2 regions of the Streptomyces sp. P9-2B-2 genome follow, and region 2 is predicted to be linked to the other one. Evidence: riboswitches for the same ligand, from Rfam matches in the RefSeq annotation. Region 2 holds a riboswitch; the other holds the start of a gene.
What was found. Region 2 has a riboswitch for glycine ahead of gcvT (glycine cleavage system aminomethyltransferase GcvT). Riboswitches for the same ligand answer to the same signal wherever they lie in the genome.

Region 1: linked by a shared signal. The riboswitch ahead of gcvP (aminomethyl-transferring glycine dehydrogenase) and the one ahead of gcvT (glycine cleavage system aminomethyltransferase GcvT) in region 2 are both predicted to bind glycine.

The regions. Positions count from the first base shown of each region.
Region 1 covers NZ_CP129126.1:1,325,979-1,332,383, reverse strand. Annotated here, with positions in the region: gene QT196_RS05620 (MerR family transcriptional regulator) at 1-562, shown strand, start outside; gene QT196_RS05615 (DNA polymerase IV) at 629-2,083, shown strand; gene QT196_RS05610 (PRC-barrel domain-containing protein) at 1,993-2,376, opposite strand; glycine riboswitch at 2,491-2,587, shown strand; gene gcvP (aminomethyl-transferring glycine dehydrogenase) at 2,773-5,658, shown strand; gene QT196_RS05600 (DUF5999 family protein) at 5,728-5,922, opposite strand; gene QT196_RS05595 (hypothetical protein) at 6,266-6,405, opposite strand, start outside.
Region 2 covers NZ_CP129126.1:6,312,257-6,318,661, forward strand. Annotated here, with positions in the region: gene glyA (serine hydroxymethyltransferase) at 1-1,253, opposite strand, end outside; gene gcvH (glycine cleavage system protein GcvH) at 1,380-1,757, opposite strand; gene gcvT (glycine cleavage system aminomethyltransferase GcvT) at 1,909-3,036, opposite strand; glycine riboswitch at 3,188-3,283, opposite strand; gene QT196_RS27920 (AAA family ATPase) at 3,582-4,229, shown strand; gene QT196_RS27925 (enhanced serine sensitivity protein SseB) at 4,319-5,125, shown strand; gene QT196_RS27930 (enhanced serine sensitivity protein SseB C-terminal domain-containing protein) at 5,236-6,027, shown strand.

The DNA.
Region 1 (6,405 bases), 5.0 Mb from region 2:
GCTCCACTCGGGCGCAGCAGCGAACCCTGCCCCGGCACCGGCCGCGGCGGTGTCGGGGGACTGCGAGGCGCAGAACATCGGCTATCGCGGCCCGACCGCCTGTGCGGCAGCGGGCATCACTTACCGGCAGCTCGACTACTGGGCGCGTACGGGCCTGGTGGAGCCGAGCATCCGGCCGGCCTATGGCTCCGGCACCCAGCGGCTCTACAGCTTCCGGGACGTCGTGGTCCTGAAGATCGTCAAGCGGCTGCTGGACACCGGGGTGTCGTTGCAGAACATCCGCACCGCCGTTCAGCATCTGCGCTCGCGCGGGCTGGCGGATCTGACGCGGATGACGCTGATGAGCGATGGTGCGACGGTCTACGAGTGCACCTCGCCCGACCAGGTCGTGGACCTGCTCCAGGGCGGCCAGGGCGTCTTCGGGATCGCCGTGGGCGTGGTGTGGCGGGACGTGGAGGGAGCGCTGTCACAGCTCCACGGGGAGCGGGTGGACACCGGCGAGACGCTGCTCGGGAAGAACCCGCACGACGAGCTGGCACGGCGCCGCAACCGGGCGGGCTGAGGCTCCGGCGGAGCGCGCGGCCCGGCAACGGGCCGATTGTCAGTGGCATGGGGCAGCATCGGAGATGTGAGACCTGCCCCGACGATTCTGCATCTGGACATGGATGCGTTCTTCGCGGCCGCCGAGCAGGCGGCCAAGCCGAGCCTGCGCGGTAAGCCCGTGGTGGTCGGCGGGGTCGGCGTGCGTGGTGTGGTCTCCACGGCGTCGTACGAAGCCCGGGTCTTCGGGGTCCGTTCCGCGATGCCGACGGCCCAGGCGCGTCGGCTGTGTCCCAACGCCGCCTATCTCAGTCCTCGCTTCACGCTCTACCGCCAAGTGAGTGACGCGGTGATGGAGCTGCTGCATGCGCTGTCGCCGCTGGTGGAGCCGCTGAGCTTGGACGAGGCGTTCGTCGACCTGGAGGCGGGCGGGGTGCCGGCCGAGACGGCGGCGGTACGGGCCGTGGGGGAGAAGCTGCGGCGGGATATCCGGTCCGCGACGGGGCTGACCGGCTCGGTGGGGCTGGCCGGGGCCAAGCTGCTGGCGAAGATCGCGTCCGAGGCGGCCAAGCCGGACGGGCTGGTGGTGATCGAGCCGGGTACCGAACGGGAGCTGCTGGGCCCGATGACGGTGCGGACGCTGCCCGGGGTGGGTCCCGCGACGGCCGAGACGCTGCGGCGGGCCGGGATCCACACCGTCGCGGAGACCGCGGAGGCCGGTGAGGCCGAGCTGGTGCGGCTGCTGGGCAGGGCACACGGCGCGGGGCTGTATGCCATGGCGCTGGGGCGGGACGACCGGCCCGTGGTGGCCGAGCGGGACGCGAAGTCCATCTCCGTCGAGGACACCTTCGAGGTCGATCTGACCGACCGGACGCGGGTGCGGAACGAGGTGCTGCGGCTGGCGGACCGGTGCGTACAGCGGCTGCGGGCGGCCGGGCGTTCAGGGCGCACGGTGGTCATCAAGGTGCGTAACTACGACTTCTCGACGCTGACGCGTTCCGAGACGCTCCGGGGGCCCACCGACGACCCTGCGGTGATACGGGAGGCCGCTGTGCGCCTGCTGGAGACGGTGGACACCACCGGCGGGGTGCGGCTGCTGGGTGTGGGTGTCAGCGGGCTGGCGGACTTCACACAGGAGGATCTGTTCGCGCAGCTGGCGACGGAGCGGGAGGCGGCGGAGGCCGCGACCGCGGCGGCGGTGGAGCAGGCCGCCGGGGAGCGGGAGCCGCACGAGGCCGAGGAGGAGCGGCCGCGGCGCTGGTATCCGGGGCTGGACGTGGTTCACGAGGAGTTCGGCGCGGGCTGGGTGCAGGGGAGCGGGGTGGGGAGGGTGACCGTCCGCTTCGAAACGCCATGGTCCGCACCGGGGAGGGTGCGGACCTTTGCTGTCGAGGACCCGGCGCTGCGGCCGGGGGAACCCCTGCCGCTGGTGGGCGGGGCGCCGGCCGGCGGTCAGTCGTCCGAGCCGGCGATCTTGCCGAAGTTCTTGTCGCCGGAGCCGGGGGACACCGGGTCGGTCGGGGAAGAAATATCCAGTCGGTAGTGGTGATAGAGCTGAAGTTCCTGTTCAGGGGAGAGATGGCGGCCCACGCCGAAGTCGGGTGCGTCCTTGATCAGCTTGCGGTCGTAAGGGATGTGCAGGCCCTCACCGACCATTTTGCTGGGCTCCAGGGGGACGAACGCATCCCGGCTGAAGAGTCCGGTGCGCACGGCCGCCCACTCCGGTTCCCCCGTCGCATCGTCGAGGTAGACCTCGTCGATGGTCCCTATTTTCGCGCCATTACGGTCGAACGCTTTGCGGCCGATCAGGCTTCGGGGATCGATATCGGTTTGCACGGCCCCTCCAATTGGTCGCAACTGCCCTCTGACAACTACCAAACGGCACATTTCATGCCCCGGCCACTCGAAGGAGCCTTCGAGAGCCACGCTGGTAGGCTGGCGATTGGCCGCAGACCCCGTGCGGGAGAGTCCTTGTCGTTCGCGACCAGGGCGCCGAAGGAGCAAATCCTCCCCGGAATCTCTCAGGCACACGTACCGCATGGACGAGGTCACTCTGGAAAGCAGGGCGGGCCGCGGAAGCACAGCGCCGAGACCCCCCTCACCGACGGTGAAAGCCGGGCCGCCTTGTGCGGGCCGGTGAAGCTCTCAGGTTGAATGACAGAGGGGGAGGCCGTCCGGGCACCCGTGCCGTGGTGCCCCTCGTAGGTCGTACCGACCAGGAGGCCCCCGCAGATGACCACCAATCGCATCTCCTTGACCGAGCTGGAACGCGGCACCCCCTTCGAGCGCCGGCACATCGGTCCCGACCACGCGGCGCAGGCGAAGATGCTCGCGCACATCGGATTCGGGTCGCTGGACGAGCTCACCGCCACCGCCGTACCCGATGTGATCAAGAGCGCCGAGGCGCTCGGCCTGCCGCAGGCCCGTACCGAGGCCGAGGTGCTCCAGGAGCTGAAGGGCCTGGCGGAGCGCAACGAGGTCCTGGCGTCCATGATCGGTCTCGGCTACTACGGCACGTTCACCCCGCCGGTGATCCTGCGCAACGTCATGGAGAACCCGGCCTGGTACACGGCGTACACGCCCTACCAGCCGGAGATCTCGCAGGGCCGCCTGGAAGCGCTGCTGAACTTCCAGACGATGGTCGCCGACCTGACCGGACTGCCCACCTCCGGCGCTTCGCTGCTGGACGAGGGCACCGCCGCCGCCGAGGCGATGGCGCTCTCCCGCCGGGTCGGCAAGGTCAAGCAGGGCGTCTTCCTGGTCGACGCCGACTGTCTGCCGCAGACCATCGCCGTGATCGAGACCCGTGCGGAGCCCACCGGCGTCGAGGTCGTGGTCGCGGATCTGTCCGACGGCATTCCGGCCGAGATCGCCGAGCGCGGAGTGTTCGGTGTGCTGCTTCAGTACCCGGGTGCCTCCGGCGCGGTGCGGGACCCCCGCGCCGTCATCGAGCAGGCGCACGAGCTGGGCGCGATCGTCACCGTCGCCGCCGATCTGCTCGCCCTGACGCTGCTCACCTCGCCCGGTGAGCTCGGCGCGGACATCGCCGTCGGCACCACCCAGCGCTTCGGCGTTCCGATGGGCTTCGGTGGACCGCACGCCGGCTTCATGGCCGTCCGTGACCAGTTCGCCCGCAGCCTCCCCGGCCGTCTGGTGGGCGTCTCCGTCGACGCCGACGGCAACAAGGCCTACCGCCTGGCGCTTCAGACCCGTGAGCAGCACATCCGCCGGGAGAAGGCCACCAGCAACATCTGCACCGCGCAGGTGCTGCTCGCCGTCATGGCCGGGATGTACGCGGTCTACCACGGCCCCGAGGGCCTGCGGACCATCGCCCGGCGCACCCACCGCTACGCCGCGGTCCTCGCCGAGGGCCTGCGGGCCGGCGGGGTGGAGATCGCGCACGGCAGCTACTTCGACACGCTGACCGCGCGGGTGCCCGGCCGGGCCGCCGAGGTCGTCGCCGCTGCCCGTGAGGCCGGTGTCAACCTCTGGCAGATCGACGCGGACCTGGTCGGTATCGCCTGCGACGAGACCACCGGGCGGGCGCAGCTGGCCGGCGTCTGGGGCGCTTTCGGGGTGTCCGGCGACGTCGAGCAGCTGGACGCGGCCGCCGCCGATGCGCTGCCGCAGGCACTGCTGCGCCACGACGACTACCTCGCCCACCCGGTTTTCCACGAGTACCGCTCCGAGACCGCGATGCTGCGCTACCTGCGCACCCTCGCCGACAAGGACTACGCGCTGGACCGCGGCATGATCCCGCTCGGCTCCTGCACGATGAAGCTGAACGCCACGACCGAGATGGAGCCGGTCACCTGGCCTGCGTTCGGTCAGCTGCACCCGTTCGCGCCGGCCGACCAGGCCCAGGGTTACCTCACGCTGATCCAGGAGCTGGAGGAGCGGCTGGCCACGGTCACCGGCTACGACAAGGTCTCCATCCAGCCGAACGCCGGATCGCAGGGCGAGCTGGCCGGTCTGCTGGCCGTCCGCGCCTACCACCGCGCCAATGGCGACGAGCAGCGCACGATCTGCCTGATCCCGTCCTCGGCGCACGGCACCAACGCCGCCAGCGCCGTGATGGCCGGAATGAAGGTCGTCGTCGTCAAGACCGGTGAGGACGGCGAGGTCGACACCGACGATCTGCACGCCAAGATCGAGAAGTACCGGGACGAGCTCGCGGTCCTGATGGTGACCTACCCCTCCACGCACGGCGTGTTCGAGGAGCACATCACCCAGATCTGCGCGGCGGTGCACGAGGCCGGCGGCCAGGTCTACGTGGACGGTGCCAACCTCAACGCGCTGGTCGGGCTCGCCGAGCCCGGAAAGTTCGGCGGCGATGTCTCGCATCTGAACCTGCACAAGACCTTCTGCATCCCGCACGGCGGCGGTGGCCCCGGTGTCGGCCCGGTCGGCGTACGCGCCCACCTGGCGCCGTACCTGCCCAACCACCCGCTTCAGCCCGCCGCGGGCCCCGAGACGGGCGTGGGGCCGATCTCCGCCGCTCCCTGGGGCTCGGCGGGCATCCTGCCGATCTCCTGGGCGTACGTACGGCTGATGGGCGGCGACGGCCTCAAGCGCGCCACCCAGGTGGCGGTCCTCAGCGCCAACTACATCGCCAAGCGGCTGGAGCCGCACTACCCGGTGCTCTACACGGGCCCCGGCGGACTGGTGGCGCACGAGTGCATCATCGATGTCCGGCCGCTGACCAAGGCGACCGGCGTGAGCATCGACGATGTGGCCAAGCGGCTGATCGACTACGGCTTCCACGCGCCGACGATGTCGTTCCCCGTGGCCGGCACGCTGATGATCGAGCCGACCGAGAGCGAGGACCTCGCCGAGCTGGACCGGTTCTGCGACACGATGATCGCCATCCGCGCGGAGATCGAGAAGGTCGGTTCGGGGGAGTGGGACAAGGACGACAACCCGCTGCGCAACGCCCCGCACACCGCGGGCGCGCTCGGCGGCGACTGGTCGCACGCGTACTCCCGTGAGGAGGCCGTCTTCCCGGCCGGTGTCGTCGCCGCGGAGAAGTACTGGCCGCCGGTGCGCCGCATCGACGGTGCCTTCGGCGACCGTAACCTGGTCTGCTCGTGCCCGCCGCTGGACGAGTACGACAACTGAGTCACGGCAGCATCAAGGGCCCTCGGCAGATCTGCCGGGGGCCCTGTGGTACGTGGCGCGCGCTGCGGGTCAGGCAGCGGCGATGACCCGGGCGCGGTGCGGGGCGATGACCTGCCCGTCGGGGAGCAGCTCACCGGTGTCCTCGAAGAGCAGGACGCCGTTGCAGAGCAGGCTCCAGCCTTGCTCCGGATGGTGCGCCACAAGGTGTGCGGCCTCCCGGTCGGTGGAGTCTGCGGACGGGCAGGGCGGTTGGTGCTGACACATGGAAGTTGTCTTTCGCTGCGGTGAGGTGAACGTCGTCGTGCGGCTCGATGAGGTGTTCATGGCCGCTCCCCCGTTTCTGTCGGTCGGTCCCAGTGTTGCCCCACGGACGGGATTCCGCAGGGATTTCGCAGCAGCGGTACTCACTCGGTAGGGACGCGTCACCCATGCGGGCGGTTGCTCCCAATTGCACTCCTCCCCAAGAGGGTTGGGAGTGGTATCCGCGGACTAGGCCGCCTGGGTGAGCGCGACAGAGCGCCCCGTGACCGGACGGGGTCGCGGGGCACGCTCGGGCGGCGCGGCGGGCGCCGGAAGCGGCGCGGGAATCCGCGCCGACGCCGGTGGATCAGGCGGGTTCGGCGAGGAGCGGGGCGGGCGTGAGCCGCAGGGTGAGCCGGGGGAGCAGATCGGCGATGCGCTGCGGACGGTGTGCGGCGATACCCGGCGGGGCGGGGGCCAGCGGTACGAGCAGGTCGCCGGGCGCGG
Region 2 (6,405 bases):
GACGGGTAGAGCGGGAACTTGCCCGCGAGCGCGGTGACCCGGGCCTTGAGGGCGTCGCCGTCGTAGCCGGGCTTGAGGGCCTCGGCGATGATGTCGGCGACCTCGCGGAAGTCCTCGGCCTGGAAGCCGCGGGTGGCCAGGGCCGGGGTGCCGATGCGCAGGCCGGAGGTGACCATCGGCGGGCGGGGGTCGTTCGGGATGGCGTTGCGGTTGACCGTGATGCCGACCTCGTGGAGGAGGTCCTCGGCCTGCTGGCCGTCCAGCTCGGAGTCGCGCAGGTCGACCAGGACGAGGTGGACATCGGTGCCGCCGGACAGGACCGAGACGCCGTGCTGCTTGACGTCGTCCTGCATCAGGCGCTCGGCCAGGATGCGGGCGCCGTCCAGGGTGCGCTGCTGGCGCTCCTTGAAGTCGTCCGAGGCGGCGACCTTGAAGGAGACGGCCTTGGCGGCGATCACGTGCTCCAGCGGACCGCCCTGCTGACCGGGGAAGACCGCGGAGTTGATCTTCTTGGCCAGCTCCTGTGTGGAGAGGATCACACCGCCGCGGGGACCGCCCAGGGTCTTGTGCGTGGTGGTGGTGACCACGTGGGCGTGCGGTACGGGGGAGGGGTGCAGGCCCGCCGCCACCAGACCGGCGAAGTGCGCCATGTCGACCATGAGGTAGGCGCCGACCTCGTCCGCGATGCGGCGGAAGGCGGCGAAGTCGAGCTGACGCGGGTAGGCGGACCAGCCGGCGACGATCAGCTTGGGGCGGTGCTCCTTGGCGAGGCGCTCGACCTCCTCCATGTCGACCAGGTTGGTCTTCTCGTCGACGTGGTAGGGCACCACGTTGTAGAGCTTGCCGCTGAAGTTGATCTTCATGCCGTGGGTCAGGTGCCCGCCGTGGGCGAGGTTGAGACCCAGGATGGTGTCGCCCGGCTTGATCAGCGCGAACATGGCCGCGGCGTTGGCCTGCGCACCGGAGTGCGGCTGCACGTTGGCGGCCTCGGCACCGAAGAGCGCCTTGATGCGGTCGATGGCGATCTGCTCGACCACGTCGACGTGCTCACAGCCGCCGTAGTAGCGGCGGCCGGGGTAGCCCTCGGCGTACTTGTTCGTCAGGACGGAGCCCTGGGCCTCCATGACGGCGACGGGGGCGAAGTTCTCCGACGCGATCATTTCGAGGGTGGACTGCTGGCGGTGGAGCTCGGCGTCGACGGCGGCGGCGACGTCGGGGTCGAGCTCGTGGAGGGAACTGTTGAGAAGCGACATGAGAGTTCCTGGGGAGTCAGGGGCGCGAGGGGCCTCTCCGGACGGGGTCCGGGGGAGCTTCCGCGCGGGCGGTGGCGGTCGGGGCTCCCGTCCGGGCGGGCCCGGGAGCGGGGGAGAGCCGGGGGCTCAGCTCTGGATGAAGGCGGCGTACTCGTCGGCCGAGAGCAGGTCGCCCGGCTCGCTGCTGATCTTCACCTTGAACAGCCAACCGCCCTCGAACGGGGCGGAGTTCACCAGCGAGGGGTCGTTGACGACGTCCTCGTTGATCTCGGCGATGTCACCGTCGACGGGCGAGTAGAGGTCGCTGACCGACTTGGTCGACTCCAGCTCACCGCAGGTCTCGCCCGCCGCGACCGTGGCACCGACCTCGGGGAGCTGCACGTAGACGACGTCGCCGAGCGCGTTGGCCGCGTGCTCGGTGATGCCGACCGTCGAGACGCCGTCCTCGGCGCCCGACAGCCACTCGTGCTCCTTGCTGTAGCGCAGCTGCTGGGGGTTGCTCATGGCTCGATTCTCCTGTACGCGAGGGTGTGATCGTGAAGGGGGGCACTCCCCCAGCTACCGCTGGGGGGACCCCCACCCGGACGAAGTCCGGGGGAGCGTCTTGCGCAGTGAGACGCGCGGGCGCGCGCCGCCGCCTGCCGTCGGTGAACGGTTACTTCTGCCGCTTGTAGAACGGCAGCGCGATGACCTCGTACGGCTCATGGCTTCCACGGATGTCCACGCAGACACCCTCCGTGCCCGCGGTGGCGTAGGCCGCGTCGACATAGGCGATGGCGATCGGCTTGCCGAGCGTGGGGGACGGGGCACCGGAGGTGACCTCACCGATGACCGTGCCGTCGGCCGAGACGACCGGGTATCCGGCCCGCGGCACCCGGCGGCCCTGGGCGATCAGCCCGACCAGCTTGCGCGGCGGCCGGGCCTCGGCGCGCTCGGCGGCCCCGGCCAGGGCCTCGCGGCCCACGAAGTTCCCGCCGTTGGTGGTCTTCTCGAACTTCACGACCCGGCCCAGGCCCGCGTCGAACGGCGTCGTCGCGGTGGTCAGCTCATGCCCGTAGAGCGGCATGCCCGCCTCCAGGCGCAGGGTGTCCCGGCAGGACAGCCCGCAGGGCACCAGACCGGCGTCCTTGCCCGCCTCGGTCAGCGCCTCCCAGAGGGCGACCGCGTCGGCCGGCCGGACGAACAGCTCGAAGCCGTCCTCACCGGTGTAGCCGGTACGGGCGATCAGCGCCTGCACCCCGGCGACCGTGCCCGGCAGCCCGGCGTAGTACTTCAGACCGTCCAGATCGGCGTCCGTCAGCTTCTTGAGGATGCCGGGGGACTCCGGGCCCTGCACCGCGAGCAGCGCGTAGGCGTCCCGGTCGTCGCGGATCGCGGCGTCGAAGCCGCCCGCCCGCGCGCTCAGCGCGTCCAGCACCACCTGGGCGTTGGAGGCGTTGGCGACGACCATGTACTCCTGGTCGGCGAGGCGGTAGACGATCAGGTCGTCGAGGATGCCGCCCTTGTCCTCACAGATCATGGTGTAGCGGGCGCGGCCCGTCTTCACGCCGCCGATGTTGCCGACCAGCGCGTAGTCGAGCAGGTCGGCGGCCTGCGGCCCGGTGACGGTGATCTCACCCATGTGGGAGAGGTCGAAGAGGCCGGCGCGGGTACGGACGGCGACATGCTCGTCCCGCTCGCTGCTGTAGCGCAGCGGCATGTCCCAGCCGGCGAAGTCGGTCATGGTCGCGCCGAGCCCGCGATGGGTGGCATCGAGCGCGGTACGGCGGGGGGCATCAGTCATGGTTCCGGGCTCCCAGGCAGGGGTGACAAGACGTTCTCCCCATCTGTCATCGGAACCTGAGAGGTTCACCGGTATCCCGCGAACGGACCCGGTTTGCACCTTGGGTGGAGCCGCCCCGTCAGCCGGGCAGCGGCTCGCTTTTCAGATCTGCCTCGCCCGTGCGGTATAGGGGCCTGAGAGATTCAAGGGAGGACTTGCTCCTTCGGCGCCCCGCCGTGGCGGCCGGGGACTCTCCCGCGCGGGTTCAAGCGGCCGGTATGCAGTTGGCGGTGCACAGGTGAGCTGTGATGTGCACGTGGCGGCCACATCATTGCACGGGATCGCCGGATAAAGGAGCCCCCTCCGCCGCCCCGCCCACGACGTGGGCAGATCGGACAATCGCCTTGATGGGCATTACCTTTTCTTGACACTCTGCGGGTAGGGGACGGACTCGAACCGGACCAGAACGGGCGGGGAGGGCGATCACGGTGCACAGCGAAGCGGCATTCGGGGCGACTTCAGGGGTCGTGCCCCCGGACGTCGTGCCGACGGCGCCGTCCGCCGCCATGTCCCGGTCCGGCCGTCGGCGGCGGGCCGTCATCCGGCCAGGGCGCCGCACCGCGGTCGTGGACCTGCGGGGCGAGCGGCGGCCGCCCGGTGCCACCGAGCTGCGGTTCCCGGCCGGCGACCTGGTGGTGGTCTCCGGGCTGCCGGGCAGCGGCAAGAGCACCCTGATGCACCGGGTCGTGCCGCCGCTGGACGGGCACGGCGCCGTCGTGCACCGCATCGATTCGCAGGACGTCCGTGAGCGCTGGGAGCACGGCAGGCTGCGCCGGCTGCCGTACGGGCTCTACCGCCCGCTGGTCCGGGCCGCCCACTACCTGACCCTGGGCCGTGCGCTGCGCTCCGGCCACAGCGTGGTGGTGCACGACTGCGGGACGCTGGCGTGGGTGCGCCGCTGGATCGCGCGCGCGGCGCGGCGCGGCGGCCGCGGGGCGCATCTGGTGCTGCTCGATGTGGCGCCCGAGGTGGCGCTTTCCGGCCAGGAGTCCCGGGGCCGCGGGGTGTCGGGGTACGCCTTCGCCCGGCACCGCGGGGCGGTGGGCCGGCTGGTCGACGCCGCGGAATCGACCCGGCTGCCGAAGGGCTTCGGCTCTGCCGTCCTCCTCGACCGGCGGTCGGCGAGCGCCTTGGAGACGCTCACCTTTCATTAGTTGCCGGGCACGGCCCCCGCACGCCACACCGCGCGCGTTCTCGTCTAGGGTCTTTGGCCAGATGGCGCGGTTTGGAACGGGTGGGACGAATGACATTTCCGGAGCAGGGGATACCGCAGCTGGCATGGCCGGCGAACGAGCTCGAACAGGTGCTGTCCGCGTCGGTCGGACACCCGGGCGCCGGCGGCCGGATCGTCGAGGTCCTCGGCCGTAGCCGGCTGTGGGTGCCGCTGCCCGAAGGCGGCGGCCCGGAGAGCGCGGGCCCCGGCTCCCGCGGCCTCGATCTGCCCACCGTCGAGCTCGACGGGGCGCACTACGTCCCGGTCTACAGCTCCGAGCAGGAGTTCCTGCGGGTGATCGGCCCGCATATGTCCTTCACCGTCGCCCCGGCCCGGGAGTTCGCCCGCGGGCTGCCGCCGCAGATCGGCATCGCGGTCAACCCCGACGGCACGGTCGGCGTCCCGCTGCCGCCGCCCGCGGTGGCCGAACTGTGCCGGGAGCGGCGGCCGGGACAGCCGGAGTTCTCCGGGTTGCCGAGCGGCGGCCGGGTACGGCTCTTCGAGCCGGACTGGCAGGACGAGCCGGTGGACTTCCTGGCCTCGGCCGGGCTGGAGTTCTCCGGCGCCGGAATTGTCCTGAGTGCCCGGCGTGCCCTGGCAAGCGTCGAGGGCGACACGCCCGCGCTGTTCGTCGGTGTTCAGGTCGCGCCGGATGACCTCGGGCTGCACGACGGCACCGCCCGCGAGACGGTACTCTCAGCCCTCGGACGTGCGCTCGGCGCAGTGCCGCTGCCCTGGCCCGTACAACTCGTCATGCTCGACCTCGCCCAGGGCGACCCGGTCGCCGACTGGATGCTGGAGCGCGTGCGGCCCTTCTACAGTCGTGACCACTCGTAAGGGCTTGCCGATGGGCCAGGACCGGTCCTGGCCCATCGGCAAGCCCTAAGCTGGTTGGATGACAGGCGGGCGCACCCTCACGTGCCCTGCTGAGAGAAGGGACGGACCACGTGAGCGCGGGTGCGCATCAGGGGCCGGCGGCGGCCGGGCAGCTGGAGCAGCTGCTTCAGCAGGTCTCGCCCGGCCGTTACGACGCCTATGAGGCGCTGCTGCACGCGCTCGCCGCGGGCCAGGTCTGGATGCTGCTCTGGCAGGGCCGGGCCGGTATGCCCGATGCGCAGTACGGAAACATGGAGGTCGAGGGCCTCGGCTATGCGCCGTGTGTGACCTCGGCACCCGAACTCGCCGCCTCCGGCTGGAATCGCGACCACGAGGTCGTCACCGGTCCCGAAATCGCCGCCGCGCTCTTTCCCGACCGCTGGGGCCTGTGGCTGAATCCGCATGCTCCCGGCGGCGGTGTCGGCATTCCCTGGCTGGATCTGCGCCGTATCGCCGGCGGTCTCGACCGGCTGCCCGCCGGGCCGCTGCGGATCTCCGAGCCGGTGATCGACATCCCGCAGTTCTACGCGCTGCTCGCCCAGAACGCGCACCGGACGCCCGCCGTCCGGTCGCTGCGCCGGGCCTGGGTGCAGCCCGCGCTGGGTGCCCCGTATCTGGCGATCGGTCTGGATCTGTACGACACCGGCCAACAAGCGGTGGATTCGGTGCGGTTGATGATCCAGCAGTCGATCGGCGCGGTTCCGGACGGTCTGCCCGTCTCGACGGTCGCGATGAACGACGAGTACGACCCGGTCGGCATGTGGATGCGGGCCTCCACGCGCCCCTTCTTCGACCGTGACGGCTACGTCCAGCCGCAGGCTCCCGCACCCTCTTACGGCTACGGCTACCCGCGTCCGTACTGACGCCCGGCGCGCCGCCCCGGCGCCGGGCTTGGGGTGAATTCGCCCCATGCGCCCCGCAGTTGAGCCCCTTTCTCACGGGTATACACACCGCTCAGCCCGGCCTTTTGTCCGTATAACGGAATGCCGCGGATCACATCACAGTTACGCATCCTTTCCCCTTCAGGGCTGGTGACTGATCGCGAATCGGATGAAGACTCCGGCAGCAGAGGGCCATCGGTCCTTTGTACGAGCGTCATCCGAGAACGGCGTCGCGCACCTTTTGAATTTCCATAAAACGCGAACTTCCGCGATGCCTGCATGACTTGCACCAGTGATGTGAAGAAGGCCGCTACCGCGGCGGGGCATGGGCCGGCCACTGTCGGCCGAGAGGGGTCAAAG